Regions from separate parts of the Rhodococcus sp. PD04 genome, predicted to be linked through region 3. Evidence: riboswitches for the same ligand, from Rfam matches in the RefSeq annotation. Region 3 holds a riboswitch; each other region holds the start of a gene.
The links. A riboswitch is a leader RNA that binds a small molecule or an ion and turns the genes downstream of it on or off. The one in region 3 is predicted to bind cobalamin.
Positions count from the first base shown of each region.

Region 1: it holds a riboswitch for cobalamin, as region 3 does, so the genes downstream of both, metE (5-methyltetrahydropteroyltriglutamate--homocysteine S-methyltransferase) here and cobN (cobaltochelatase subunit CobN) in region 3, are expected to answer to the same signal.
Region 2: it holds a riboswitch for cobalamin, as region 3 does, so the genes downstream of both, U9J23_RS26230 (ABC transporter substrate-binding protein) here and cobN (cobaltochelatase subunit CobN) in region 3, are expected to answer to the same signal.
Region 4: it holds a riboswitch for cobalamin, as region 3 does, so the genes downstream of both, U9J23_RS26185 (ABC transporter substrate-binding protein) here and cobN (cobaltochelatase subunit CobN) in region 3, are expected to answer to the same signal.

Region 1 is NZ_CP142144.1:410,854-418,902, reverse strand. It holds gene U9J23_RS26175 (PepSY-associated TM helix domain-containing protein) at 1-1,200, shown strand, start outside; cobalamin riboswitch at 1,429-1,613, shown strand; gene metE (5-methyltetrahydropteroyltriglutamate--homocysteine S-methyltransferase) at 1,777-4,059, shown strand; gene U9J23_RS26165 (cobalamin-independent methionine synthase II family protein) at 4,089-5,303, shown strand; gene U9J23_RS26160 (bifunctional 2-methylcitrate synthase/citrate synthase) at 5,415-6,566, opposite strand; gene prpB (methylisocitrate lyase) at 6,566-7,480, opposite strand; gene prpD (2-methylcitrate dehydratase PrpD) at 7,482-8,049, opposite strand, start outside.
Region 2 is NZ_CP142144.1:425,838-433,886, reverse strand. It holds gene U9J23_RS26250 (helix-turn-helix domain-containing protein) at 1-1,328, shown strand, start outside; gene U9J23_RS26245 (hypothetical protein) at 1,404-1,799, shown strand; gene U9J23_RS26240 (ATP-binding protein) at 1,796-2,860, shown strand; gene U9J23_RS26235 (TniQ family protein) at 2,913-3,677, shown strand; cobalamin riboswitch at 3,955-4,077, shown strand; gene U9J23_RS26230 (ABC transporter substrate-binding protein) at 4,114-5,310, shown strand; gene U9J23_RS26225 (FecCD family ABC transporter permease) at 5,307-6,410, shown strand; gene U9J23_RS26220 (ABC transporter ATP-binding protein) at 6,407-7,222, shown strand; gene U9J23_RS26215 ((2Fe-2S)-binding protein) at 7,356-7,862, shown strand; gene U9J23_RS26210 (DUF7676 family protein) at 7,859-8,049, shown strand, end outside.
Region 3 is NZ_CP142143.1:4,175,736-4,183,784, reverse strand. It holds gene U9J23_RS19175 (precorrin-8X methylmutase) at 1-280, opposite strand, end outside; gene U9J23_RS19170 (cobalamin biosynthesis protein CobG) at 277-1,266, opposite strand; cobalamin riboswitch at 1,385-1,578, shown strand; gene cobN (cobaltochelatase subunit CobN) at 1,632-5,231, shown strand; gene cobF (precorrin-6A synthase (deacetylating)) at 5,228-5,974, shown strand; gene U9J23_RS19155 (class I SAM-dependent methyltransferase) at 5,957-6,748, opposite strand; gene U9J23_RS19150 (hypothetical protein) at 6,809-6,946, opposite strand; gene U9J23_RS19145 (SDR family NAD(P)-dependent oxidoreductase) at 7,073-7,873, shown strand; gene U9J23_RS19140 (Rv2732c family membrane protein) at 7,875-8,049, opposite strand, start outside.
Region 4 is NZ_CP142144.1:419,335-425,086, reverse strand. It holds gene U9J23_RS26205 ((2Fe-2S) ferredoxin domain-containing protein) at 1-411, opposite strand, end outside; gene U9J23_RS26200 (ABC transporter ATP-binding protein) at 408-1,238, opposite strand; gene U9J23_RS26195 (FecCD family ABC transporter permease) at 1,235-2,305, opposite strand; gene U9J23_RS26190 (FecCD family ABC transporter permease) at 2,302-3,387, opposite strand; gene U9J23_RS26185 (ABC transporter substrate-binding protein) at 3,396-4,472, opposite strand; cobalamin riboswitch at 4,700-4,833, opposite strand; gene U9J23_RS26180 (hypothetical protein) at 5,052-5,570, shown strand.

The sequences.
Region 1 (8,049 bases), on a different replicon from region 3:
CTGACCGTCTCGGCGGTACGCCCGGCATCCGAGGTCGGTGAGACCACCCGGGTGCTGTTCACCGATCCGTCCCTCGGTGAATCCGAACGCACTGCCGTGTTCATCGATCCCGCGACCGCCTCGTCGACCGGGGAGTCGGTGGTCTACGGCAGTAGCAGCGCGCTGCCGGTACGCACCTGGATTTCCCAGCTGCACCGGCACCTGCATCTGGGTGAGCCCGGCCGGATCTACAGCGAACTGGCCGCCTCGTGGTTGTGGGTCATCGCTCTGGGCGGGGTGTACCTGTGGGTGCAGCGCTACCGCACCCAGCGCACCCGCACCCGGCAGTCGGCGCGACTGTGGACCTTCGACCGCACAGCCCGGGGCCGCAACCGCACCCTCGGCTGGCACGGCACCACCGGCATGTGGATCGCGGTCGGCTTGATCTTCCTGTCGGCCACCGGGTTGACCTGGTCCACATATGCCGGGGCGAATGTGGGCGAGTTGCGTACCGCGTTGAGCTGGACCACCCCGACGCTCGATACCACCCTCGGCGTCTCGGACACCGCGCCTGCAGCCGGTGGACACGACGGCCACGACGGCCATACTGCCGCTGTTGCCGATGCGGGCGCACTCGGTCGCAACGTCGGCGCTCTGGACCGCGTCCTTGCCGCCGCTGCCGAGCATCGGGTCACCGAACACGTCGAGATGAGCATCCCGGCCGACGGTCACACCGCCGTCACCGTCACCGAAACCCGCCAGCCCTGGCAGTTCGTCACCGACGCGGTCGCGATCGACCCGGCCACCGGGGCGGTGACCGCCACCAACACGTTCGCGGACTGGCCGCTGGCCGCCAAACTCACCACCTGGGGCATCGCCTTGCACATGGGCATCTTGTTCGGGCTGTTCAACCAGCTGGTGTTGCTCGCTCTCGCGGTCGCGTTGGGCACGCTGATCGTGCGCGGCTACCAGCTGTGGTGGCAGCGTCGCCCCACACGCGGATCGCGCCGGGTGGCGCGCCCACCGCTGCGTGGGACGTGGCGACGCCTGCACCCGGTCACCGTCGTCGCGGTGGTCGCTGCTGCGGTGACCGTCGGGTGGTTCGCTCCGCTGCTGGGCCTGAGCCTGCTCGCATTCCTGCTCGTCGACGTCGCGGTCGGTCTCCTGCGGCGCCGGCGTTCGCCCGAGCACTCCCCCGAGGCGACCTCCGCGACCGGCTGAGTCTCGCTGTCTCCGGCTCGGCGGCTCGGACCCTTCCACCGGGTATGGGCCGACCGGGCAGTCCTCACACTCTCGAATTCGTAGGCAGAGGAACGCATTCCGGGCTTGGTAGAGCGTCGTCGCGCCCACGCATGCCGAGGAAAGAGGCGATCCTTGTATAGTCGGCGCTGCGATCGGTTCGCCGCATGTCGTCGTGAGGAGCCCCGAAGACCTCGTGTGCGCGCCGAAGCACCCGATGCCGACAGGTATCGGGTGTGAGAGGGAACCCGGTGGGAATCCGGGACTGTCCCGCAGCGGTATGCAGGAACGACCGCCGTCACCGAGCACTGGACCAGCAGGGTCCGGGAAGCGACGGCCACTAGGTCCGTCCCCGACGCAGTCGGGAATGGGTGCCTGCAAGTCCGAAGACCTGCCGATCGTGTCGGGCACGCCGTGCCCGACGGTATGCCGCCTCGTGGAATGGGCGCGCGCCGATCGGCAACACCTTCGACCACGGGTCGAGAACACGGGGCTCGTATCGGGATGCGCGTTCGTCGGGCGGTAGACCACCCAGCGACGAACACCGGAGAAAACCTGATGTCTGCTCCGACAGCATCCCCGTTCACTGCCACCGTACTCGGCTCCGCACGCATCGGACCGAACCGCGAATTGAAGAAGGCCACCGAAGCCTACTGGGCCGGGCGCCTCGACCGCGCGGGTCTGGAATCGGTTGCCGCGCACCTGCGCGCCGACACGTGGTCACGTCAGCACACGGCCGGGCTGGACTCGATCCCGGTCGGAACGTTCTCGTTCTACGACCACGTCCTCGACACAGCAGTCATGCTCGGGGCGTTGCCTGCCCGGGTCGCGGGTAACCCCGACGACCTCGACCGTTACTTCGCCGCCGCTCGCGGCACCGACGAGGTCGCCCCGCTCGAGATGACCAAGTGGTTCGACACCAACTACCACTACCTCGTCCCTGAGATCGGACCCGACACCGTCTTCGAACTCGACGCCACAAAGATTCTGGGTGAGATCGCGCAGGCACGCGAGCTCGGTGTGCCCGCTCGCCCCGTGGTCCTGGGTCCACTGACGTTCCTGCTGCTGTCGAAGCCCGTCGACGGGCAAGGACCGTTGCTCGACCGTGTCGACGAGCTCGTTTCCCTCTATCGGGACCTGTTGGCGCAGCTCGCCGACACCGGGGTCGACTGGGTACAGCTCGACGAACCGGTGTTGGTCCGCGATCTCGACGCACCTGCCCTCGATGCGATCGGACGGGTGTACAACGCGCTGTCTCAGTCACAGAAGCGGCCGGCGATCCTCGTCGCGTCGTACTTCGGCAGCCTCGGGCCGGCGCTCGAGCGGCTCGCACACACCGGAGTCGAAGGCCTCGCCGTCGACCTGGTAGCCGGTACCACCACCGGAATCGCAGGTCTGCCCGAGCTCGCCGACAAGCTCATCGTCGCCGGTGTCGTCGACGGCCGCAACGTCTGGCGCACCGACCTCGAACAGGCATTGGCGACGCTGGCCACACTGCTCGGTTCCGCAGCCGACGTGGCGGTGTCGTCGTCGTGCTCACTACTGCACGTGCCGTACACGATCGATGCAGAACCGGATCTCGACGAGTCGCTGCGCACGTGGTTGGCCTTCGGCGACGAGAAGGTCTCGGAGATAGTCACTCTCGCTACCGCTCTGCGTACGGGGCGCGACGCCGTCACCGACGAACTCGCCGCTGCCCGTACCGCCGCGCAGGTACGAGCGTCGGATCCGCGTCTACGCAACGATCGGGTGCGCGGTGTCCTCGCCTCGATCTCCACCGATCGCACCCGCACCCCCGCCGATCGACGGCGCGAGATCCAGCGTCGCCATCTCGATCTACCACTGCTGCCGACGACCACGATCGGCTCGTACCCGCAGACGACCCGCATCCGGGTGGCCCGTGCCGCGCTGCGCAAAGGCGAGATCGACCACGGCGAGTACGTGCGGCAGATGCGCGACGAGATCGCCGAAGTGGTTGCGCTGCAGGAGGAAATGGGACTCGATGTCCTGGTGCACGGCGAACCCGAGCGCAACGACATGGTGCAGTACTTCGCCGAGCAGCTCGACGGATTCTTCGCCACTGCCAACGGCTGGGTGCAGTCCTACGGCACGCGCTGTGTGCGGCCGCCGATCCTCTACGGCGACGTCGCCCGCCGCGGCCCGATGACCGTCGACTGGATCACCTACGCCCAGTCCCTCACCGACAAGCCGGTCAAGGGCATGCTCACCGGCCCGGTGACGATCCTCGCGTGGTCGTTCGTCCGCGACGATCAGCCGCTCGCCGACACCGCCGACCAGATCGCCCTCGCGATCCGCGACGAGACGGTGGACCTGCAGGCCGCCGGGGTGCGCATCATCCAGGTCGATGAGCCTGCACTTCGTGAACTCCTGCCGCTGCGCTCGTCGGAACAGCCCGAGTATCTGAAGTGGGCGGTCGGTGCGTTCCGGTTGGCGACGTCCGGTGTCGCCGACTCCACGCAGATCCACACCCACCTGTGCTATTCGGAGTTCGGAGAGGTGATCGAGGCGATCGCCGAACTCGACGCCGATGTCACGTCCATCGAAGCGGCCCGCTCGCACATGGAGGTCCTCGGCGATCTCGACGCCGCGGGCTTCGAACTCGGCGTGGGGCCCGGCGTGTACGACATCCATTCGCCGCGGGTGCCGAGCGAGGACGAGATCACCGCATTGCTGCGCAAGGCTCTGCAGGCAGTGCCCGCCGAGCGACTGTGGGTCAACCCGGACTGCGGGCTCAAGACCCGCGGTACGACGGAGGTCACGGCCTCACTGGCAAATCTCGTCACCGCTGCCGCCACCGTGCGTGCCGAGCTGAACCGATAACTACCGCACTACGAAGAAGGTCGTCGACAATGTCCACCCATATTCGCACTACCCATGCGGGAAGTCTCCCGCGCACCACGGCCCTCGTCGAAGCCAACCGAGCACGACGAGAAGCGGCAGACGGCTTCCGCCTCGATACCTCCGAGGAGTTCGCACAGTTGCTCGGCGACGAGGTGACCGCGCTGGTTCGGCGCCAGGTCGACCTCGGCATCTCCACTCCCGGCGACGGCGAGTACGGCAAGGCCATGTCGTCGACGGTCGACTACGGCGCCTGGTGGTCGTACTCGTTCCAGCGACTGTCCGGCCTCGAGTTGACGGACGGCGGACCGTTCGGCAGTGCCCCGGTCCGGTCGACGCCCGGCAACGTTCGTCTGACCACCTTCCCCGACCGGCGCGACTGGACACTGTTCGCGGAGGCGTACGGCGATCCCGACAGCGGCGTGTCGGTCGGGAAGGAGGCACCCCTCTTCCCTACGGCGACGGGACCGGTCACCTACATCGGACACGACGCCATTGCGTCGGACATCGCGAATCTGAGGACCGCGCTGGCGGCCGCAGGGGTCGAGAACGGATTCATGACGTCACTGTCTCCCGGCAGTGCCTCCCGGATCGGCAACGAGCACTATGCCACCGAGGAAGAGTTCATCTGGGCATGCGCGGATGCCATGCGCGAGGAGTACAAGGCAATCATCGACGCCGGTCTGATCCTGCAGATCGATGACCCGTCCATCGCCGAGAACTGGGACCAGATCAACCCCGAGCCGACGGTCGAAGACTACCTGGCTTTCACCCGCATCCGGGTGGAAGCGCTGAACCACGCCCTGCGGGGTCTGCCCCAGGACCGGATCCGCTTCCATCTGTGCTGGGGCAGCTGGCACGGTCCGCACACCACCGACCTCGAATTCGAGTACCTCGTCGAAACCATGCTGGACATCGACGCCGGTTCGTACTCGTTCGAGGCCGCCAACGTCCGTCACGAACACGAGTGGCGGGTGTGGGAGGACGTGAAACTTCCCGACGGGAAACAGATCGTGCCCGGCGTCATCGGTCACGCGACGAACGTCGTCGAACATCCCGAACTCGTGGCCGACCGCATCGAACGGTTCGCGAATCTCGTCGGTCCCGAGAATGTGATCGCCTCCACCGACTGCGGACTCGGCGGACGCATTCATCCTCAGATCGCGTGGGCCAAGCTCGAATCCCTGGTCCGAGGCGCGGAGTTGGCGACGAAGCGCATCGCATGACATGACCGCAAACGATTGGGCCCGTAGCGTTGAACGCTGCGGGCCCGATCGGGAGCATCCCGGGGTCAGGAGACGGTGACGGAACTACCCGGGAGGCCGTTCGAGCGAGTGTCAGGCCACGATCGACCGCTGCGGCACCCCCGTGTATTCGCTCAGCGGACGGATGAGTGCGTTGGACTCACCTTGCTCGATGATGTGCGCGGTCCACCCGGTGATACGGCTCATGACGAAGATCGGGGTGAACACCTCGATGTCGAAGCCCATCAGGTGGTAGGCCGGCCCGGTGGGGAAGTCCAGATTCGGCTCGATGCCGGTGGACTCCGCCATGGTCTTCTCGAGAATTTCGTACATCTGCACCCACTTCTCCCCTCCGGTGAGGGCGGCAACCTCGAGGAACGCCGTCTTCATGGTCGGCACCCTGGAGTCACCGTTCTTGTACACCCGGTGCCCGAATCCCATCACCTTCTCTTTGCGGGCGAGCTTGCCCCGCAACCATTCCTCGGCACGTTCCGGTTCACCGATCTCGAGCATGTCGTGCATCACGGCCTCGTTGGCGCCACCGTGCAACGGCCCCTTGAGAGTGCCGATCGCGGCGGTGACGGCACTGTAGATATCCGACAGCGTCGAGGTCACCACGCGCGCAGCGAACGTGGAGGCATTGAAACTGTGCTCCGCGTACAGGATCAGCGAAACCTCGAAGGCCCTGACGATCCGCGGATCCGGAATCTCCCCGAAGCACATGTTCAGGAAGTTCTCGGCGAATCCGAGCGAGTGGTGCGGCGGGATCGGATCCAGGCCGCGCCGCCGACGGTGGTCGGCCGCCACGATCGTCGGCAACAACGCCATCATACGCAGCGCCTTGTCCCGCTTGGACTTCGGATCGTTGTCCCATTCCTGGGGATCCTCGGCGCCGAGATAACTGATCGCGGTGCGTACCACGTCCATCGGATGGCAGTTCTCGGGCATCTTCGCCACCAGAGACAGCAGCGACCGGTCGGCACGCCGACTCGCCCGCTCACGCTGGCAGAACAGCTCGAGCTGTCGATCGTCGGGAAGTTCCCCGTTCCACAGCAGGTGGGCGACCTGCTCGAAGCTGCAGCGTGCTGCGAGGTCCTGCACGGCGTAACCGCGGTAGGTGAGCGAGTTGGTCTCGGGCACCACCTTGGAGATGGCGGTGGTGTCGACAACGACACCGGCCAGTCCCTTGTAGATGGTGGGGACAGCAGAATCGGTCGTCTGCGAACCGTGGTGGGCAGCTGTCATCACTGACTCCTCGACAAAGTGAAGTTGAAGACTCCGGAATCGAACTCGTTGTAGCGCTCGTACTCGAGCAACTCGTACAGCCTCGAACGCGTCTGCATCTCGTCGAGCAGGGTTTCCTGAGTGCCCTCCTCGGCGATGACCCGCAGTCCACGTTCGATCGCGCCCATCGCCAACCGCAGAGTGGTGACCGGGTAGATCACCGCGTTGTACCCGATGGACTCGAGCGCCTGCGCCGGGATGAGTTGGGACTTGCCGAACTCGGTCATGTTCGCCAGCAGCGGAGTGTCCACCGCGCCGCGGAACTTCTCGAAGTCGGCACGAGTGTGCAGCGCCTCGGTGAAGATCAGGTCCGCTCCGGCGTCCACGTAGGCCTTCGCACGCTCGATCGCGGCATCGATACCGTCGATGCCGGCGGCGTCCGTGCGAGCACAGATCACGAAGTTCGGATCCCGCCGCGCGGAGACGGCGGCACGCACCCTGCGCACCATCTCGTCGGTCGGCACGATGGCCTTGCCGTCGAGGTGCCCGCAACGCTTCGGGTTGACCTGGTCCTCGAGGTGCAGGCCGGCCACCCCGGCATCTTCGAGGACGGTCACAGTGCGAGCTGCCGACATCGGCTCACCGAATCCGGTGTCCGCATCGACCAGCACCGGCACATCGGTGCAGCGCGCGATCTGGGCGCTGTGTGCGGCGACCTCGGTGAGGGTGGTCAGGCCGATGTCCGGCAGACCGAGCGCGGCCGAGAACGCGCCTCCCGAGACGTAGACCCCTTCGAAGCCGATCTCCTGGACCAGCTTGGCGGTCAGCGGATTGATCGCACCCGGGAGCCTGGTGATCGACTCGGAAGCCAGCGATGTGCGGAGGGCGAGACGTTTGTCGGCTGCGGAAGTGACAGCGGCGATGAGACCCGTCATGTCAGAACAGTCCCTTCGGCGACTTCGGAGCGCGGGCGAGAACCTCGTCCGAGACGGTGAAGGTCAGCTGGTTCAGCTCACCGGCGGCCAGTTCGGGGGTACGCTGTGCGACGTCGAGGAAGCGGTCCTGCTCGGCCGGGTCCACGACACCCTCGGCGAGGGTGCGGAACTTGGCGATGTACTGCTCGCGGGAGAACGGACGCGCGCCCAGCGGATGCGCATCGGCAACGGCCAGTTCGTCGACTATCACCTCGCCGCTCTTCAAGGTGATCTCCGCGCGCGCACCGAACGCCTTCTCATCGGGATCGGTCGAGTGGTAGCGGCGGGTCCACTCGGGATCCTCCGCGGTGGAAATCTTGCGCCATAGTTCGACGGTGTCCGGCCGCTGCGCCCGCTCGGGGGCGTAGGAACGCTCGTGATGCCAGGTGCCGTCCTGAAGCGCGACAGCGAAGATGTACATGACCGAGTGGTCGAGCGTCTCACGGCTGGCCTGCGGATCGAACTTCTGCGGATCGTTCGAGCCGGTGCCGATCACCACGTGGGTGTGGTGACTGGTGTGCAGCACGATC
Region 2 (8,049 bases), on a different replicon from region 3:
AGGTTCGCTGCGTACTGACAACCGTTGGAAGCGATGCAGCACCGCTCAAAACGACACTGCGAGCAAAGGCCGAAGAACTCGGCGTGTCGGTGCGGACCCTTCAGCGCTGGATCGCCGAGTACCGAACAGGTGGCATCGCTGGTTTGGTCGACGCCCGTGTCCGCAACAGATACACCCTCGGCGTGGACCCACGGTGGGACACCGCATGTGTGAGAGTGCTCGACCGTTACGTCACAGCCTCGACCCCGACGATGGGCGCAGTCATCGACACAATCGCCCGGGAACTGGAGGCCGAATACGGACCAGGGGTCGTGCCGGTGCCGGGCAAGAGTACCGCCTACAAACGGCTCAAGGCACTGTCGAAGGGGCGGCACGCGTTCGGCAGCGCGAAAGGCCGCCGCTCGGTGGCCGATCGGCCCCGCGGTGTCCTCGGCCGGCTACGCGCGACCCGTCCGGGCGAGTACGTGGTGCTCGACACCACGCCCCTGGATGTGTTCGCGATGGAACCGGTCACCATGCGCTGGGTCGGGGTCGAGTTGACCGTGGCGATGGACCTGTACACCCGCTGCATCCTCGGCCTGCGCCTGACACCGCTGTCGACGCGGTCCCAGGACGTGGCGAATGTGCTGTACCAGTGCATCACTCCCGCCCGCGACACCGACGCGAATCCGGATCAGGTCTGGCCGTATCACGGGGTGCCACGAAACCTGCTCGTCGGCACCGAAACCCCGGACGGGATCTCCCAGCAACGCATCGGGGATCTACCGGCATGTCTGCCCGAAGCGATCGTCGTCGATCACGGCAAGCAGTACCTGTCCTCGCACGTGATCGGGGTGTGCGCCCGACTGGGCATCACCGTCCAGCCGGCGATCCCGCACAAGCCCACCGACAAACCCACCGTTGAACGCTTCTTCCGTACCCTGCGCGAATCACTGCTGCAGCACCTGCCCGCCTACAAGGGCCCGGACGTCTACTCGCGGGGCAAGGACGTCGAAGACGCCGCGTTCTATTACGCCAGTGAGCTCGAGCAGATCATCCGGGAATGGGTGGGCCGGGTCTATCACCACACCCGCCACGACGGACTGTGCGTACCGGAACTGCCGCGGGTGGGGTTCTCGCCGAGTGAGATGTTCGAGATCGGCGTCGCCAAATCCGGTGGTCTGCTGTTGCCGGCGAATCCGGATCTGGCGTACGAGTTCCTCGATGTGCGGTGGCGCACGATCCAGCACTACGGCGTCGAGGTCGACGGGTTGCGTTACGACGGCCCCGGGCTCAGCCTGTATCGCACCGCCCGCTCCCCGTACGTCGGTGTCCACGCCGGTAAGTGACCGATCTTCGTCGATAACCACGACATCCGGCACGCCTGGTTCCAGGACCCGGACACCCACCGCTGGCATCAGCTGGTGTGGGAGCACGGCGCTTGCCTGAACCAGCCGTTCAGCAAGGACGCCGCCGACTACGCCAAACGCGTCGCCGTGCGCGAGCGTCGCCACCTCGATCCCGCCGCCGCGGTACGGGATCTGTTGCTCGCGTGGAGTCGAGACGACGTCGCGACCCGCCGCGACCGCGCCCTGGCCCGCCGCCTGAGCGCACACCGCCCAGGCGCGAACCTCGAGGGACAGCCGACCGGTTTCGACGACGAACGCGAATCCGCGTCCGTGCCGGGAGTCGCCGAGCTGCTCGACGGACTCGCCGCCGGTCGATCTCACCGGTTGGAGGTGGTCGACGACATCGACGTGTTCGACCGGTACTACGCGGAGCATCCCGACGAGGAGATCTTCGAGGTGTTCGACGAATGAACCCCTGGGCCACCTGGCTGACGACGTATGGCACCGCCCGCTACCAGCTTTCCCGCAAACAGGGATGGCACGCCTTCGTCACCGCCCCGGCCCGCCCGCCGTTCGAGATCCTCTCGCGCCCCGCGATGTCCCGGCTGTCGGAGGAGGACCGCGAGGACTACAACGAATCCCGGATGGTGTGGAACGCGAACCTGCCGACGATCAAGACCAGTCAACTCACCGCTGCCTACGGGATCTGCGATCAGGTGATGGCCTCGGCGTATCGGGACGGCGACAAGCTGCGTGGTTCGGTGGTCATCGACGCCGAGCCCGGTCTCGGCAAGACCACCATCGCCACCCGTTACGCCCGCGACTTCCACCGCCGTGTTCTCCGCCGCGAAGGACCCCTCACCGTGGAGGGGCATCAACGGTGGCCGGTGGCGTTCATCCCGCTCAGCGCCGGGGTCACCCTCAAAGGCCTCAACCAGCAGATCCTGCGGCTTTACGGCCACCCGGCCGTGGACCGTGCCTCCACCTCGAAACTCGGGGCCTTGGCGGTGGACTGCGTCACTTCCTGCGGCACCCGGTTGATCGTGCTCGACGATCTGCACTTCGTCGACTTCCGGCACCGCAACGGCCTGGAGGTGTCCAACCATCTCAAGGGTTTGGCCAACGACATGGCCGCCACCTTCGTCTACGTCGGGGTGAATCTGACCGCCAAACGCTTCTTCGACGAAGGCCTGCTCGGTGAGCACACCGTCTACGCCCAGACCAGCCGCCGCGCCACCCGCTGCCCGGTCGCCCCGTTCAGCATCGACACCGACACCGGGATGCGCGGCTGGCTCGCGCTGCTGCGCACCGCCGAAGACCACCTCATCCTCGCCGACGCCCGCGCCGGGATGCTGTGCGAGCACGCCCGGCTGGTGCACCGCCGCACCCAAGGGCGGATCGCGTCGCTGACGAACCTGCTCGACCGCGTCTCGTATCTCGCGATCGCCACCGGCGTCGAAACCGTCACCGCCGAGCTGATCACCACCGCGACCGTCGACAATGCCAGCGAATCCGCTGCCCGCACGGGCTGAGCCCAGCGCACCTCGACCCGACACCACCCGAGGTCCAGAGACAGTCGTGGCGATGTGGGTGGAGCGGTGGCCGATCACCGTGCACCTGCACCGCGGTGAGTACCTGCCGGGATGGCTGATGCGCGTCGGTGCGCGGTATCGGCTCTCTCCGCTGCAGATTCTGCGGGAGTTGCAGGTGGTGCAGGGTCCGGTCGCCTATCACCGCGTTCTCGACTACCTGAGCGCGAATCAGCGGCGGATCGCCGCTTACCTCGGCGTCCCCATGGGTGAGCTGTCGCTCGCTTTGTGGGGGACACCGATCGATGCCGCCGCGGCCCGCTACCTGGTTCACCACTGCCAGATTCGACCCGATCCCGCGGGGGCGCGGTACTGTCCCCGCTGTCTGGTCGAATCAGATCCGTGGTGGCACGCAGGCTGGGCGAATCCGCTGCTGCCGATCTGCCTGCGCCATCAGGTGTATCTGCGGACGGTGTGTCCCGGGTGCGGGCAAGTTCCGTGGACCGGCACCACATGGATGGGCAATATCGCGGTGCCGTGGCGATGTCCGCAGCGCCGCCCCCGCGACCCCGCCCAGCGACCAGGACGTGTGCAGCCGCTCTGCCGGTACGACCTGCGTGATGTCCCAGCGCTGTCTGCGCCGGAGAAGATGTGCACGGCCCAACAGAATCTGATCGAGTTCGCTGCCCTCGCCGACCGGCAACCGAGCCGCCAGTTGCACTACGGCACCGTCGATATACCCATCATCGAAGCCCTCGACCGGCTGTGCCAGCGACTCGTCGCAGCAGTCGGACTTCACTCAAGCAAGGGAGCAGTCTGATGTTCTGAGGGACGAGATTCGTTCCGTCGACATGCCTGATGCTCCTCGCTTGTCGGAGTTCTGCCGCACACGTGGGGCGGAGTAACGGGAGTCTGGCCGAAACACACGAGAGCACGCGCCCACAGCAATCGGGCTCCTGCCGACCTCACACCGATAGCTGGGCCGAGGCATTCGAACTTTCAAGCGGGGTCTGGCCCTGTCCCTGCATGACACCTCATGTCTCGCCGTCGTGCCTAACCGTGCACAAAGGGCAAAACCGACCATCTGACAGGGTGTGCTAATTTCGGCACGTCATTGCGACGACGCCCGAGGAAGCCGGTGTGATTCCGGCGCGGTCCCGCCACTGTGACCGGAGAACGATCTCCGGGAGCCAGATACTCACGTCGCCGTACCTCCTTGCCCGGGGCGGACTTCCCCGAGAGAGGGCGTAATCGCCATGCGTGTACGCGCAGCCTTCCCGAAGCTCCTGATCGCGCTGACCGCCGCGAGCCTTCTGCTCGCAGGATGTTCGACGGCGGGATCCGATACCGAGAACGCCGCCTCGGACGGGTGTATCACCGACTTCGACCCGTCGGTCGACTATTTCCCCGACAAGTCCGAGATCGTCGACGCCGAGAACTTCTCCATTACCTACGAAAAGAGTTACCAGGTGCTCACCGTGAACGAACCGTTCACGGGCGCAAAACCTGAGTCGTACGTGCTGGTCAAGTGCGGGGCACCCGCCCCGGAGCTGGCGGGCGAGCTGGCCGAAGCCCAACAGATCCAGGTGCCGATCACGAGCCTGTACTCCGGCTCGACCACCCACCTGCCACTGGTGACCGCGCTCGACGAACTCGATGTGCTCACCGGCGTCTCGAACGGCTCGTACGTCTCCGACACCACCGTGATCAAGCGCATCGCCTCCGGTGACATCGCCGAATACGCAGCAGGTGCCTCGATCGACACCGAGGCCGTCGTGCTGGCCGCACCCGAAGTGGTGATGACCGGCGGCACCGACGACCCCGCCTACACGCAGCTGCGCGAGGCCGGGATCGGCGTGGTCGCCAACGCCGAATGGCTCGAGGCGTCCCCGTTGGGCCGAGCCGAGTGGATCAAGGTCGTGGCTGCGCTCACCGGCACGGAAGCTCGGGCCGCCGAGGTCTACGACGGTATCCGCGACCGGTATCTCGACGTCGCGGCGAAGGCCGCCGACGTCGAGACCGTGCCCGTGTTGCTCGGCGGGATGTCGCAGGGCACCTGGTACATGTCCTCCGGCGGCAGTTACATGGGCCGGTTGTTCGGCGATGCCGGTGCGCAGTGGCCGTGGCAGGACGTGACGACCACCGGTTCGCTTCCCCTCGATTTCGAAGCCGTGGTCGCGCAGGCCGCCGACGCTCCGACCTGGCTGGTGGTCAACAGTTGGACCTCCATCGGTGACGCTCTCGCGGACGACGAACGCTACGGATCGCTCGCCGCGGTCGATACCGGCCGGGTCTGGAACGCGAACAAGGCACTCGGACCGAACGGCGGTAACGACTTCTACGAGCGCGGCGTGCTGCGTCCCGACCTGATCCTGGCGGATCTCGTCGCGATCCTGCATCCCGATCTCCTGCCCGACCACGAGTTCACGTTCTATCGGCAACTGCCGGCATGACCGCCGTGCTGAAGACACCCGAGCCCGCGGTCGATAGGCGGCTGGACGCATCACCTCGGGCAGGCCGCGTCACCGTCGTGTTCGTGGCTCTCGCGGTCGCAGTCGCCGTCGCGACGGTACTGTCGGTGACCCTGGGATCGGTGACAGTCCCGCTCGCCGAGACCGTGAGGGTGTTGTCCGGCGGCTCCGCGACAGATACGCGCTGGGACATGGTGATACGCGATCTGCGCCTGCCGCGCACCGTCACCGCCCTTGCGGTCGGCGCAGCTCTCGGGATCGCGGGCCTGCAGATGCAGACGCTGTTCCGCAACGCTCTGGCCGACCCGTTCATTCTCGGTGCGAGCTCCGGTGCCAGTCTCGGTGTCGCTGTCGTGGTGGTCGCCGGGGGTGGCGGCGCCGGCGGGTTCACCGCAGGGCTGGCGGGCCTCGGCCGTGCCGGGGTGGTGATCGCCGCGGCGCTCGGCGCAGCCGCGGTACTTCTGCTGATCGTGGTGTTGGCGCGGTGGGTGAAATCCGCGGTGACGTTGCTGCTGATCGGTGTGATGCTGGGGTCGGCGACCACCGCGGTGGTATCCGTCCTGCTGGTCTATGCGGATCCGCAACGAAGCCAGCAGTTCCTGGTATGGGGGTTGGGCAGCTTCACGGCGACGACCTGGTCGGATCTGAGGCTGCTCGTCCCCGTCGTACTCGGGGGGATCGCCGTTGCCCTGCTGACGGTGCGTGCCTTGAACGCTCTGCTCCTCGGCGAGGGATACGCCCGTTCGATGGGCATCGATATCCGCATCGTCCGGTTGACGACGGTGATCTCCGCTGCCCTGCTGGCCGGTGCCACCACGGCCTTCTGTGGCCCCATCGGCTTCCTCGGCCTCATCGTTCCGCACCTGGCGCGCATGGCGTTCGGCACCTCGGACCACCGCGTACTCCTGCCGGGCGTGGCGCTACTCGGTGGTGCGCTGGCACTGATCTGCGGGATCGTGAGCCAGATGCCGGGCACCGACACCGTCTTCCCCCTCAACGCCGTCACAGCGATCGTGGGGGCACCCGTGGTCATCGCCGTCCTGATCCGCTCGCGCCGCGGAGCACTGGGAGCGGCGCTGTGACCCCCGCCGGCGTGGAACTGCGGGATCTGACCATCGGCTACACCCGTCGTCGCGCCTTCCGCGCGAACACGGTCACCAAGATCGCCGCGAACCTGACCGCCGTTGCTCGACGGGGCGAACTGACCGCGCTGGTCGGACCCAACGGCGCGGGCAAATCGACTTTGCTGCGCACGCTGTGTGGGCTGCAACCGCCTCTGGGCGGACAGGTATTCGTCGACGGTGAGGACCTCGCCACGGTGCGCCCCGCCGATCTCGCGACCCGCATCTCGGTGGTCCTCACCGATCGCATCGACCCGGGTTTGCTGACCGTGCGCGAACTCGTCGCCCTGGGCCGGACGCCGCACCTGCCGGCCAGCGCCCGGGTGTCCCCCGAGGACCGGGCTGCGGTGGACTGGGCCCTCGACGCTGTGGGAGCCACGCCCCTGGCGTCCCGTCAGTTCGGCGAACTGTCCGATGGCCAGCGACAACGGACTCTCGCCGCCCGGGCGCTCGCCCAGGATCCGTCGTTGCTGGTACTCGACGAGCCCACCTCGTTCCTCGACGTTCCGTCACGCGTCGAACTCGTCGATGTACTGGGACGCCTGGCACGCGAGCAGAATCTGGCGGTCGTGATGTCCACCCACGAACTCGAACTCGCGTTCCGGGTGTCCGACCGGATGTGGCTGCTCGACGCCGACCGGACCCTGACCTGCGACACCCCCGCTGCCCTCGCCGAATCTGGCCGTATCGGGGCGGCGTTCGATCGTGGACGCATGCGGTTCGATCCTCGCAGGATGGTGTTCGACCTGGAAGCGGAGAACAACCGTGTCTGATGCGATCGGGACTCTTGAGCGAATTACAGTGTGGGGCCCGTACTTCCGCGTAAGCACGGGCCCTGCCGACGACAGATGGCGTCCCACCGCCGAGCTACGCACCCCCGCGACCCGCGACGCTCTGGTGGCCGACATGGCAGCACGGATAGGGACCGCCGAACCGCGCGTGGCAGTATCGACCCTCTTCTTCGGCTACGTCGCACGCTTGTGGTCGATGGCGATCGGTTCCGTCGTCGACTCCGGACGGTGTGTCCGGCTCGATCCCGAGCTGCTCCTGTGGCGGAACGCTGGCGGGCTGCACTTGCACATCACCGAACCGGATTTCGGTGACGGTGTCGCCGTGGAGGTGCTCGACCGGCAGATCGGACCGCTCGTCGACTCATGGTCCAACAAGGCCGCAGCCGGACTGCTGTGGGGTAACACTGCATCGGCCTTGATCGGTGCAGGCCGGGTGATCGGTTCCGCCACGGGTCCTCACGTCGACTCACTGCTGTCCGATCCGCGTCTCGCCGACGCCATCGACCCGGCGACCGGTCGACGTCGCAGCTGCTGTCTGTACTACCGCACCCCCACCGGCGGGGTCTGCGGCGATTGCGTCTTTCCTACCCCGCCGAAGGACCTTTCGAAGGAGATTCCGTGACAGTTGGTTTCGATCCCGAGACGCTCGACACTGAGGACGGTGGGCGTGAACAGCGTTGGCCGTTGCCGACCGACGAGGACAGCCTGCTGCGTCTGATCCGGCTGCTGTTCGAGGACTACTGGAACGACATGTGGTTCGGTCTGCTCATCGAAGGTTCGGCGCTGGAGGTCGCGGCCCCGAACGCACC
Region 3 (8,049 bases):
TGCGGGTGACCCCCGAGGCCACCATGTTCGCGTCCGTGAGGATCGGCGCACCAGCGTTCAACGCTTCGCGTGCGGCCGGAACAAGATCGGAGTGGATGACGAGATCCCGTGCCAGATCGGTCTGTCCGCTCGCATGGATCATCCGGACCGCGACCTTCTCAGCATTCACAGGGATTGCCGACAGATCGGATTCGGCACGGATCGTCGCGAACGACCGGACGTAGATCTCGGCGCCGTCAGTGACGTAGTCGTACCGGTGCGGGGGAGGTCGAAGACTCACGGGGTGCTCCTGGCGAAAACGAGACGGTGAGACGAGTGCGGTGCGCCGCAGGCGCGTTCGCATCCGACGACATGAATTCGGGAATCGATGGTATTTCCGGCGACGATCCGGCGAGCCAGTGCTCGGGTGTCACCTTCGGCGAGGCTACACCCGGGTGCTCCCGTGCACGCCGTCACCCGCTGCCACGCCGAATCCGGGGCCGTCTCGAGGCCGGTTCCGCGCAGCGCAACGAGATTCGATCCGGACGGAAATATCAAGCCGCGCCACGGCGTGACGACCACGTCGCGATCGGGCAGCACAGCGACCGTGGCGGGGGTGAGAATTCCCAGCGGGACCAGCACCGATACCGCGTCACCGAGCACGCCGTACGGCATCGTGGGGGCCGGTGGGCGCGGTACGGGAACGGTACCGCCGAGTTCCGCTCCCGCACGCGGAAGTTGACGCACGTGCCAGACCGACCCGCGGATCCCGACGAAGCGGCGGGCGAGTCGCAGGAGCATCCCCGGCGTCTCCGCGAGCGGTACCGTCGGCCCGTCGAGTCCACCCACGATGATTCGCGCGGTCCCGTCGCCGAGTGCGACGGCGGTCAGATCGCACCTCAGCGATGCGATGTCGCCGCGACCGTCGTCGATGCCGAACAGGAACCGGCCCGGCAGCTCTGCGAGGGCGGGATCGGCGCACAGTGCGGCATCGAATTCGCGAACGAGAGGCCGGACGTCGGCGAGTCCACCCGCGAGCCCCGACAGCGGTGACGCGACGATGTTCCGCACCCGTTCGTGGCTCGCCGACGGAAGCAGGCCGGCCGCGGCGACGGCGTCGGCCAGCCCCGCGGGGACGGCCCCGCACTCGTCGAGTTCGATACCTCTGAGCTGCAGATTTCCTCGAGACGTCAGGTGTACGTCGCCGTCGGCGTAGGCGATCGACGCGGTCGACAGCGCTCGGAGTGCACCGTCGGGTATCTGCCCTCCGGGCACACGCAGGCGCACCAGCGCACCGTCCGCCGCGACATGCGGGCGAAGAATTCCGGGGCACCGATCGGGAGGGAGAGGAGGTGGCAGAGCATCCACGGACGCACATGGTTGCACACCTTTCCGGCCGGGTGCGCTACTCTCGGCTTGCCGTGGTGCTCGGGAAGCCGGTGGGAAACCGGCGCGGCCCTCGCCACTGTGAGCGGATAGTTGCTCGCCCTCGTCCGTACCGGTCCGCCGGTGCGGAGGCCACTGGATCTCGGTCCGGGAAGGTCGGTGGAGCAGCGATGACCCGTCAGCCAGGAGACCGGCCACGGCACGTGAGGTCCACGAGGGTTTTGGAGACTGAACATGGCTGTACGCCTGTGTTTTCGGGTTGCGTCGTGACGCGCCTGACTTTGTTGTCGACGTCCGACACCGACCTGTTGTCGGCGCGGTCGAGCGGCGCCGACTGGGTGCTCGGCAACCCATCGCGCCTCGACGTGTCCACCGAACTACCTGCCCTGCTCAGCGGATCAGCCCTGGTCGTCGTGCGGATCCTGGGTTCCGCCCGCAGCTGGCGCTCGGGGCTCGACACCGTGCTCGCCGCCGGGGTCCCGGTCGTCGTCCTGGGCGGTGAGCAGACGCCGGACGCCGAGCTCATGGAGTATTCGACGGTGCCGATCGGCGTTGCGGCCGAGGCGCATCGCTATCTCGCGTACGGCGGTCCTGCCAATCTCGGGCAGCTCCATGCTTTTCTGAGCGACACCGTGCTGCTCGGCGGTGACGGTTTCGAACCACCCGCCGAGCTGCCCGAATGGGGTGTGCTCGACCGTCCCGAACCGCCCGACGGCGAGCGGTCGCCGCGCGTCGGCGTGTTGTTCTACCGAGCGCACCACACCAGCGGAAACGTGCAGTTCGCACACGATCTCGCCGACGCGATCGACGCGACCGGCACGGCTCGTGGCGTCGTGATTCACTGCGCGTCACTGCGCGGTGCTCCGGACGGCTTGCTCGCCGAACTCGGCACCCTCGATGCGCTGGTCGTGACGGTGCTGGCGGCCGGCGGCACCCGACCTGCCGCTGTGAGCGCGGGAGGCGAGGACGAGGCGTGGGACGTCGGGGCGCTCGCTGCGCTCGATATCCCGATCCTGCAGGCGCTGTGCCTGACGTGGAGTCGCGACGATTGGGCGGAATCGGACGACGGTGTCTCACCGTTGGATTCGGCCACCCAGATCGCAGTGCCCGAGTTCGACGGGCGCATCATCACGGTGCCGTTCTCGTTCAAGGAACTCGGCGCCGACGGTCTGCCCCGCTACGTCACCGACCCGGAACGATGCCGCCGTGTGGCCGGTATCGCGGTCGCGCACGCGCGGCTTCGGCACGTACCACCGGGGCAGCGCCGGATCGCGATCATGCTGTCCGCGTACCCCACCAAGCACTCCCGCGTCGGCAATGCCGTCGGTCTCGACACGCCGGTGTCGGCGATCCGGTTTCTGCGCGCTCTGCGCGATGCCGGATACGACCTCGGCGACGGCTTCCCGGGCCTGGACGTCGAGGACGACACCGAGGCGGGAAACGCCCTCATCCACGCCCTGATCGATGCCGGCGGACAGGACGAGGAGTGGCTCACCGCCGAACAGCTCGCCGGAAATTCGGTGCGGGTGAGCACCTCCGACTACCTTCGGTGGACCGACGATCTACCTGCCGAGCTCACCGATGCCATGGCCGAGGCGTGGGGACCGGCGCCGGGAAGGCTGTTCGTCGACGGAGACGCCATCGTGCTGGCGACCCTGCAGGCCGGCAACGTGGTGCTGATGATCCAGCCGCCCCGTGGATTCGGCGAGAATCCGGTGGCGATCTACCACGATCCCGACATGGCGCCCTCGCACCACTATCTCGCCGCCTACAAGTGGGTCGAGCACGGTTTCGGTGCCGACGCCGTGGTGCACCTGGGCAAGCACGGATCGATGGAGTGGCTGCCGGGCAAGAACGCGGGTCTGTCCGCGGCGTGTGCAACCGACGCCACGATCGGGAACCTGCCGCTGATCTACCCGTTCCTCGTCAACGACCCGGGCGAAGGGGCACAGGCCAAGCGCCGCGCCCACGCGACGATCGTCGACCACCTCATCCCACCGATGGCGCGTGCCGAATCGTACGGCGACATCGCTCGCCTGGAGCAGCTGCTCGACGAGTACTCGAACATCGCCGCGATGGACCCGGCGAAACTGCCCGCGATCCGCGCGCAGATCTGGACGCTCATCCAGGCCGCGAAACTCGATCACGATCTCGGGCTCGACGACCGCCCGCACGACGCCGAGTTCGACGACTTCCTGTTGCACGTCGACGGCTGGTTGTGCGAGGTCAAGGACGCACAGATCCGCGACGGACTCCACATCCTCGGCGCCGCACCGACCGGCGAGGCACGGGTGAATCTCGTGTTGTCGATCCTGCGGGCCGCGCAGGTGTGGGGCGGTAAGAGCAATGCCGTCCCGGGCTTGCGCACTGCGCTCGGGTTGAAGCCCGACGCCCCATTGATCGAGGTCGACCGGGTCGAAACCGTGGCGCGGTCGCTCGTGCAGGCCATGGAGGACGACGGCTGGAACGCCGGGTCGTGCGCACTCATCGTCGAAACCGTGCTCGGCCATCCCGATTCCGAGGTCGAGCGGGTGCTCGCCTTCGCTGCCGACGAAGTGGTTCCCCGCCTCGCGGGCACGACGGCCGAACTCGACGCGGTGCTCCACGCCCTCGACGGTGGATACGTCCCGGCCGGACCGTCCGGCTCACCTTTGCGCGGCCTGGTCAACGTGCTGCCTACCGGACGCAACTTCTACACCGTCGACCCGAAGGCCGTCCCGAGCCGCCTCGCCTACGACACGGGTGTAGCGTTGGCGGACAACCTGATCGAGCGGTACCTCGCCGACACGGGGGAGTACCCGCAGTCGGTCGGCCTGTCGGTGTGGGGGACCTCGGCGATGCGCACGGCCGGCGACGACATCGCCGAGGTGCTGGCGCTGATCGGGGTACGGCCCGAATGGGATGCCGAATCCCGGCGCGTGAAGGAACTCTCGATGATCCCACTCGAAGATCTCGGACGCCCGCGCATCGACGTCACAGTCCGGATCTCCGGTTTCTTCCGCGATGCGTTCCCGCATGTCATCGGGATGCTCGACGACGCGATCCGCATGGTCGCCGCTCTCGACGAACCCGACGAGCAGAACTTCGTGCGAGCCCATGCTCGGCGGGACGAAGCCGAACACGGCGACGCCGACCGTGCGGTGCGGCGCATCTTCGGATCGAAGCCCGGCTCGTACGGTGCCGGCATCCTGCAGCTCATCGACTCCGGGAACTGGCGCACCGACGCCGATCTCGCCGAGGTCTACACCGCGTGGGGTGGCTTCGCCTACGGGCGTGGGTTGCACGGTGTTCCGGCCGCCGACGACATGCGTGCGAACTACCGGCGGATCGCGGTGGCGGCGAAGAACACCGACACCCGCGAACACGACATCGCCGATTCGGACGACTACTTCCAGTACCACGGCGGCATGGTCGCAACGGTGCGAGCGCTGACGGGCGCCGACCCGAAGGCGTACATCGGCGACTCCACCACCCCCGATGCGGTGCGCACCCGATCACTGGCGGAGGAGACTGCACGGGTGTTCCGCGCGCGGGTCGTCAACCCGCGGTGGATCGGTGCGATGCGGCGGCACGGCTACAAGGGCGCCTTCGAACTCGCCGCCACCGTCGACTACCTGTTCGGCTACGACGCCACCGCAGGTGTCGTCGAGGACTGGATGTACGAGTCGCTTGCCCAGAACTACGCGCTCGACCCCGCGAACCAGCAGTTCCTCCGCGAAGCGAATCCGTGGGCGTTGCGCGGCATCGTCGAACGACTCACCGAGGCGGCCGATCGCGGGTTGTGGTCCGAGCCCGATCCGGAGACGATGAACAGGTTGCAGCAGGCCTATCTCGACGTCGAGGGCGATCTCGAGGACCGGGGGTGAGAGTTCGGCTCATCGGGATCGGCCCCGGCGGACCGGACGATCTCACGGTCGCGGCGGTGCACGCCCTCGAGAGCGTCGACGTCTTCCTCGTGCCCGACAAGAAGCGGGGCGTGGACGATCTCGTGGCGGTCCGCGAGGAGGTCCTGCGCCGCCACACCTCCGGTGCGCATCGGGTGATCGTGGTGCCCGACCCGCCCCGGGACCGTAACCCGGCGCACTACGGCGACGAGGTACGCGACTGGCACGCCGCCCGCGCCGAGGCCTACGAGACCGTTCTGCTCGACCGGATCGGAGACGACGAGACCGTCGGCTTCCTGGTCTGGGGCGATCCGAGCCTGTACGACAGCACGATCCGTGTCGTCGAACGCATCCTCGAACGCGGGAGGGTGCGGTTCGACTACGACATCGTCCCCGGGGTCAGCAGCGTGCAACTGCTCGCGGCCCGACACCGTCTCGTGCTCAACACCATCGGCGGGCCGATCACCGTCACGACCGGTCGCAGGCTGGTGCAGGACGTCGCAGCGGGTGCGTCGAACATCGTGGTGATGCTCGACGGTGGCCTCGCCTGCGCGGACCTCGACGGGGCCTGGAACATCTGGTGGGGTGCGAATCTGGGGACCGACGACGAAGAACTCGTCGCCGGCCCGCTCGCCGAGGTGCTCCCGGCGGTCCGTGAGGCCCGTGCCCGGGCCAAGGGGGCCCGAGGCTGGGTGATGGACACCTATCTACTGCGACGAGGATGAGTTCGGCTCGCCCGGAACCGTTCCCCGCGCGTACCAGGCGCGGGCGTCGAGCGAGAACGGTCCGGACGGAAGAGCATCACGACAGGCGTCACGTACTGCAGCGCGGTGCCTTTCGGGCATCGACACCAGGTGCCGCCCGGCCGGTCCCACGCCGAACGTGAAGGGCTCCCAGAAGTCGGAGAAATCGGCGTAGTCCGCGCGTGCGGACAGGGCACCACCGATCACGTCGTCCAGACCGGCACGGCGGAACCGCTCGGCGATGTCGCCCTCGGTGGTCCCGGCCAACCTCGTCTCACCCGGAGACGCGGGCTCGACTGTTCCCACCGCGGCCCAGAAGATGCGGAGCATCGTCATCCCGCCGGCCGTGGTGTCCCACATACATGCGGCGACGGTGCCGCCCGGGCGGGTCACACGCACCATCTCGCGCACGCCCAGTTCGGGATCGTTCATGAATCCGAGGACCAGCGACGCCAGGGTGACATCGAAAGTTCCGTCCGGCCACGGCAGATTCTCGGCCACCCCGACGCGGACGTCGATCTCCGGTGTGATCTGCCGGCACGCCGCCGCGAACTGGGGAGCGGGGTCGATCGCCGCGACTTTCGCTGCGCCGACCCGGGCGACCAGTTCCCGGGTGAGCCCACCCGGTCCGCAGCCCACATCGCAGACCCGATGCCCGCCCCTCACCCCGCCCGCGTCCGCCAGGGCAGGCGCGAGCGTCGCTGCGTAGCGGCCCATGAAGCGGTTGTACTGTTCGGCCGGTCCGGCGAACTGCATATGCCCAACATATCGGCCCGATCGGTGGTCTCGTGGCCGTTCACATCGTCCTGATCGAGGTCACTTCTCGTCGTCGTCCGAGCGCTCGACCACCTCGGGAGCGTTCTCCCGCGTTGCCATGCCGCCGTTGCGACCGTGATCGACCGGACCCGGCGGGTCCTTGCGCACCTCGTCGTCCTTATTCTTCGACGTCGTCACTTCTACCTCCGTACGCTGGGCCGACTCGTGTCCGGACGGATACCCGCAGACGTGCACGCGCACACTTCGGGGTGGCGTCGGTGCTCCGGACCGGATTGACTGGACCCAACGACACGAGGAGGCAGCATGCAGATCCGTGACAGGGTTTTCGTCGTCACCGGTGGCGGCAACGGGATCGGACGCGATGTCGTCCTCGAACTCCTCGTGCGTGGCGCGCGGATCGCGGCGATCGACCTCCGCGCCGAGGCTCTCGACGGCACCCGTGCTCTGGCGGACGCCTATGTCGACCGTCTCACCACCCACACGGTCGACGTCTCCGATCGCGCCGCCGTCGAAGCCCTGGTGGGCGACGTGACCGCAGCACACGGGCAGGTTGACGGCGTCGCCAACGTCGCAGGCATCATCCAGAAGTTCGTCCCGTTCGCGGACCTGCCGTACGACGAGATGAACAAGGTGCTCGACGTCAACTACTGGGGCATCGTGCACATGTGCAAGGCGTTCCTCCCCGAGCTGCTGAGCCGTCCCGAGGCGAGCCTGCTCAACGTGTCGAGCATGGGTGCCTTCGTGCCGGTGCCGGGCCAGTCCGTCTACGGCGCGAGCAAGGCGGCGGTCAAACTGCTCACCGATGGTCTGTACGCCGAACTGCGCACGACGAAGGTCGCGGTGACGCTGGTGTTCCCAGGCGCCGTCCGCACCGGCATCGCCGAGAACTCCGGTGCCGCCATCCCGGGTCGCAGCACCGACGCCTCCGTCAAGATCACCTCGTCCGCCGAGGCAGCCCGCAGGATCGCCGACGCGATCGAGAAGGGCACCTTCCGGGTGTGCATCGGCAAGGACGCGACGATGCTCGACCTGCTCGCCAGGCTCATGCCGCGTCGCAGCATAGAGTTCCTGGCGAAGAAGATGGGCTCGCTCGTCGAGCGCTGACCTACCGGCGACCGGTCCGCAGCGGATGCGGCCGGGGCGGGACGTCCGTCGGCGACCGGCTCAGCACGATCGGCAACCACTGCGAGGTCATCACGATCATCACCAGCCATTCGGCGATCAACGCCACGGTCGGGTGATGCGGAGCGTTCGTGATCATTCCCGCCTGTGACCAGTAC
Region 4 (5,752 bases), on a different replicon from region 3:
ACGATACGGCGGCACCTGTTCCCACGCGGGCGAGGTGACCGGCGCTTCGGTGCCACGGACCGGCCGTACACTCTGCAGAGCCGTATCAATGACACCGGGGACGGCGACGTCCGCGCCGACCAGGACGGTAGCGATCACGACATCCGGTGCCTCGGGGCCGCGCTCGCGCCACCAGTGCGCGGCGACCCGTCGCAGCCACGACAAGCCGGGGGCCAGCGGCCCGAAACACACCCCGAGCAACTCGATCCGTGTCACCCCTCGGTCGGCGAGTTCGGTCAGCACTGTCGACAGTGCGGGCTCGGCGATCTGCAGGAAGGCGAGCCGCGCGCCCGCTCCTGTTGCGGCGGCCTCCAGCTCCCGGGCGGCGTTGACCTCGCGGATCGACATGCCGACCAGAACGCGCCCGGTCACCGGGCGGCCTCGATGTCGACCGACCGGTGGGGTAGGACCAACGGTGTGCCTGCGACGGGATCGGTGATCACGGTGGCCTCCACACCGAAGACGTCGCGCACCACCTCGGGAGTGATGACTTCGCTGGGCGGTCCGGCGGTCACCAGCGTCCCCGCTCGCATCGCCACAAGGTGATGGGCATAGCGACTGGCCATATTGAGGTCGTGCAACACCAGCACGATGGTGCGTCCGAGCCGGTGGTTGAGGGAAGCGAGCAGGTCGAGCACCTCGATCTGATGGGCCAGGTCGAGGAAGGTCGTGGGCTCGTCGAGCAGCATGATGTCGGGATTCTGGGCCAACGCCAGCGCGATCCACACGCGTTGGCGTTGGCCACCGGAGAGTTCGTCGATCGGGCTCTCGGCCAGTTGGTCGACGCCGGTCGCCGCCAGTGCGGCAGCCACCGCCTGCTCGTCTTCGGCACTCCACTGGCGGAACCACCGTTGATGGGGATGCCGGCCCCGGCCGACGAGATCGGCGACAGTGATGCCGTCCGGGGCGAGGGGCTGCTGCGGCAGCAGACCGAGGGTGCGGGCCAGCGTGCGCGCCGGCATCTCGGTGAGCTCGGTACCGTCCAGAAGGACTCGGCCGTGCTGCGGCGACAACAGGCGGGCCAGGCCCCGCAACAGTGTCGACTTGCCGCACCCGTTGGGTCCGACGATCGCCGTGATCCGGCCGGCAGGCAGGCTCGTGCTCACCTGGTCGACGATCAGCGAGGAGCCGTAGCCCAGGCTGAGCTGCTCGGTCGTCAACGAGACCGACGGGGTCGCGTGTGCTGGCTGCGGTGTCATCCGGCGGCTCCGATGCGGTGGGCGCGGGCGAGGAGATAGAGCAGGACCGGCGCTCCGAGGATCGCCGTGAGGACTCCGACGGGCATCTCCGCCGGCGCGAAGATCGAGCGGCCGGCCAGGTCGGCGCTGACCACCAGGAGGGCGCCGACGGCGGCAGAGGGCGCAAGGCCGACCTGCCGCTCGGCGAGGATGCGGCGGGTGATCTGTGGTGCCACCAGCGCGACGAAACCGATGGGGCCGGCAGCTGCGGTCGCCATCGCGGCGAGGACCACTGCGATCAGGAGCAACAGCACCTTGCGGCCTTGACCGGTTCCGGTCAGGGTGCGGGTGAGATCGTCGCCGAGCTCGAGCAGCCGTAGGTGCCGCGACATCGCGATCAGGACCGGGACCGTCGCCGCCAGCGCGATGAGGATGATGGTCACGTGCAGCCCGCTGCGATTGGCCAGGCTGCCGGTCAGCCAGGCGGCGGCACTCATGGCTCGGTGGATGTCGGAACGGGTGAGCAGATAGGAGATGGCCGAGGAGAGCATCGCCGCGACACCGATCCCGACCAGCACCAGCCGGAAGCCGTGCAGACCGCGCCGGTAGGCGATGAGCACGATCATCAGCGCAGCGAGGATCGCGCCGGCCAGCGCACCGAACACGAGTTGCAGACCGCTGCCCCCCACGATGAGCAGCACGGTCAATGCGCCCATCGCCGCCCCGGAATTGATGCCGATGATGTCGGGGCTGACGAGCGGATTGGCGGCGATGCGCTGCAATATGGCCCCCGAGAGCGCAAAGGCTGCGCCGACACCGAGCCCGGCCAGTGCCCGGGGCAGGCGGTCGCCCAGCACGACCTCGCGCTCGATGAGGGTGCCTCCGCCGCCCACGATGGTGAGGGCGTCGGAAGCCGAGATCGGGTACACCCCGAGGACCAAGGAAGCCGTGGCGACCGCAACGGCGGCCATGCCGGTGAGGACGGTGAGCAGCACCGAGGAGCGGCTGATCCGAAAGGAGACCGGGGTACCTCGCGGGGCCACCAGGAGCGTGTCGCGGGTTGGACCGCGGCGCACCGGCGAACTCATGTGCCGACCACCTTGCGGTTGCGGACCAGGTAGAGGAAGAACGGGGCGCCGACCAGGCCGGTGATGATCCCGACCTGCAGCTGTTCGGGCTGGACCAGGAGGCGTCCGAGGATGTCGGCGATCAGCAGCAGCATGGGCGCGAGCACGATGGTCCAGGCGAGCACCCAGCGGTAGTCCGAGCCCGTGATCATCCGTGCGATGTGGGGTACCACGAGCCCGATGAACCCGACCGGACCTGCGATAGCGGTGGCGCCACCCGCAAGCAGAACCACGGCGAGAGCCCCCGCGGTGCGGTCGACCCACACACGGGTACCGAGGCTGCGGGCGAGATCGTCACCCAGAGCCAGAGCATTCAGCGCGCGGGTCAGGCCCACAGCCAGGACGACGCCGACGGCGATGAACGGCGCTACCGCGGCCAGAGCTTCACTGTCCGAACGGGTCAACGATCCCACCACCCAATAGCGGAAGTCCTCCATCGTGGAGGCGTCCTGGAGCGTGATCATCGTGGTGACCGCGCCCAGGAGCGCGGTGAACGCCGACCCGGCCAGAGCGAGCTTCACCGGCGTGGCACCACCCAGACCGAGCGAGCCGAGCATGTAGACGAAGACTGCGGCCACCGCAGCTCCTGCGAAGGCGAACCACACATAACCGGCAGCGCTCGTGATGCCGAGACCGACCATCGCCGAGACCACCGCCAGCGCCGCGCCGGCGTTGATGCCCAACAGTCCGGGTCCCGCCAAGGGGTTGCGGGTCAGACCTTGCATCACCGCGCCGGCGACGCCGAGCGCCATCCCGGCCAGCAGGCCGGTTACGGTCCGCGGGATGCGGATATATCGCACCGCACGCTCGACGTCGCTGTCCGCCGAGCCTGTAACGGCCTCGACGACGTCGGAGAGGCTGACCGGCAGGGTGCCGAGCAGGACCGAGCCGAGGGTCACGGCCACCAGAACAGCCGTGGCCACCGCGAGCCCGAGTAGGCGAGTACGGTTGCCGCTCAGCAGGCCGGAGCGCACGACAGGCGCGCCGGCAGCCGTGGCCGGACCGTCCGCAGATCGCTCGGGGGTCGTTGCCGCCGTCGTCACCGCCTACCTCACTCGCCCCCGTCTTGTCCGGTCTCGTCCTGGATGGCCGGGGCCAGGTCGGGGTGCAGCAGCGAAGCCAGCAGCTCGATTGCATGGGCGATGCGGACTCCGGCGGCGCGGTCAGCGAACAGGAACGGATGCACGGCACCGTTCTGCACCGCCGACAGGCCCGCGAGCGCCGGGTTCTGCATGATCGTCTGCGCCTCCTCGGCGCCGTCCTGGCGGGTATAGGAGGCGTCGCAGCAGGTGCTGGTCAAGATGACATCGGGGTCGCGACGGATCAGCTCTTCGAGGTCGATCGCGACGTGGCGTCGCTCGACGAGGTCGGCGAAGGCGTTCACGCCCCCGGCCTGCGCGATGATCTGGGTACCGAAGTCGATGCCACCGGCGACGCGGATGCCACCGCCCTCGTCGAGTAGGACGATCGCGACGCTCGGGCGGTCCGCCCCGGCCAGCACCTGGTCGACCGCCGCGATGCGCTGCTGTTGATCGGCAATGACCTGCTCGGCGCGCTCCTCGACGTCGAACAGGGCCCCGAGGTCGCGCAGGTCGTCATAGATCGTCTCGACGCTCACGGTGGCGGGGTCGATCGCCTCGTCCGACAGTCCGTCCGCGCTGGGGCACAGCGGGCTGAGGATCCAGCTCTGTATGCCGAGCCGGGTCAGACTCGCCCGCGTGCCGAAGCTCTCGTCGCCGGCGCCGTCTTCGGTGAACACGTTGTTGTAGCCCGACAGGATGAAGTCGGGCCCGGTGGCCAGAAGCGCCTCACGACTGGGGAGCTTCTCGACGTACGGCACCTGCTCCTGGGCATCTGCGTACTCGGGCAGAACCTGAGCGTCGAGGAAGGCGGTCTCGATCAGGCGGTCGCTGATGCCCAGCGCATGCGCGATCTCGATGGCCGGCTGGTAGGCGGCATACACGCGCTCCGGTGGCGCTTCCACGGTGACGTCGATCCCGCAGTTCTCGACGGTCATGGAGTCGGCCGACGCGGCGGTCTCCTTCTCGTCTGCGCCACATGCGCTCACGCTGATCAGCGTCAGACATGCGGCGGCGACGGTCAGCGTCCGACGGTTCAGCGGAGTCATGCGACGGCCCTCCTTTCGAGGCGCTGGGGGAATCGGCACTCGGGCAGGATCGAGGCATGGAGGGTGCGGGTCGCAGCGACCTGATCACTGATTCCGGGTGCGTGGGCGATCGCGATGGCGCGCCCTTCGACAGGATCCGGACGCCGAGGAGGTACAGCGGAGACAGAATGGGAGAGAGATGGGTGCACGGCTTCGCGCAGCCTTTCTCGGGGTAGGCCGCCCCGATGCCGAAAGGTACGAATGGGGTGAGTATCTGGCTCGCAGACGCTTGTCGAAGCGCCGCTCACAGTGGCGGTACCGCGCCGGATTCACACCGGCTTCCTCGGATCCCATCGTGATGGACGCACTGAGGCTAGCAGGAGCCGACCATGCCCGATTTGCCGGCTCGGCCGAAGTAGGGGCCGGGGGCGGTGCAGGTCGGTGGTGGTGCAACGCCACTCGAAGGGCGTAGCGGTTGTGTCCTGTTCGACGCCGGTACCACCGCGGTGCGGGAGACCGAGCTCATCGCCCTGCCCTGTCGCGAAACCGGAGGAGAGACCCGAGGGGCATCAACGCTATCCTCGCGGGGTGGACTCACGGATGCCGGTGCTTGCGCAGGTGCGCGGTGCTGCCGTGGGGTCGGTGTCGGGGGCGGTGAGTATCGCCGCCCATGGTGTGGCCGGTGGCGGGATGCCGCCGAGCCAGTCGGCGGTGGTGTTGCTGCTGGCCGCGTGCGCCGGCGTCGGTGCCGCGGTCGCCGCCGTCACCGTGCGCGATCGGAACTGGTTGTTTCTCCTCGCGGCACTGACTGCCGGGCAGGTGGTCGGGCACACCACCCTCACGGTGGTCGACGACCACGCGCACGGGCTGGAACTGTCGCCCGCGATGATCGCCGCCCACCTTGCCGCTGTTGCAGTCTCCGCCGCTGTGGTGCGCGCCGTCGAAGATGCGTGTCTGCACGTGTTGGGGGCGTTCACCCGCGTGATGCTGGTGCTCGTTTCTGTCCCGCCGGTGCGGACCGTGGTGTGGTCGGCGACCCCGGTCTATCGGGCGACGCTGTCGTTGTGGTTGTTGGCCGGCGCCGCCGCCGGTACCCGCGGACCGCCGACCGCGGCGTAGCCGACCTTCCCTCCCTGATCCGCCTGCTGCGCCGTCCCCGGCGCGGGAGAGCACGCGATCGCCGAGGGGTGGGTCCGACTTTCTTCTTCCGCCGCCCCGCCTCCGCCCCCTGATAGGTGCCGGGTGTAGGGCGTGCGTGCCCTCAGCGGCATCGACCGGATTCGATCTGCCAAGTCCCCTCG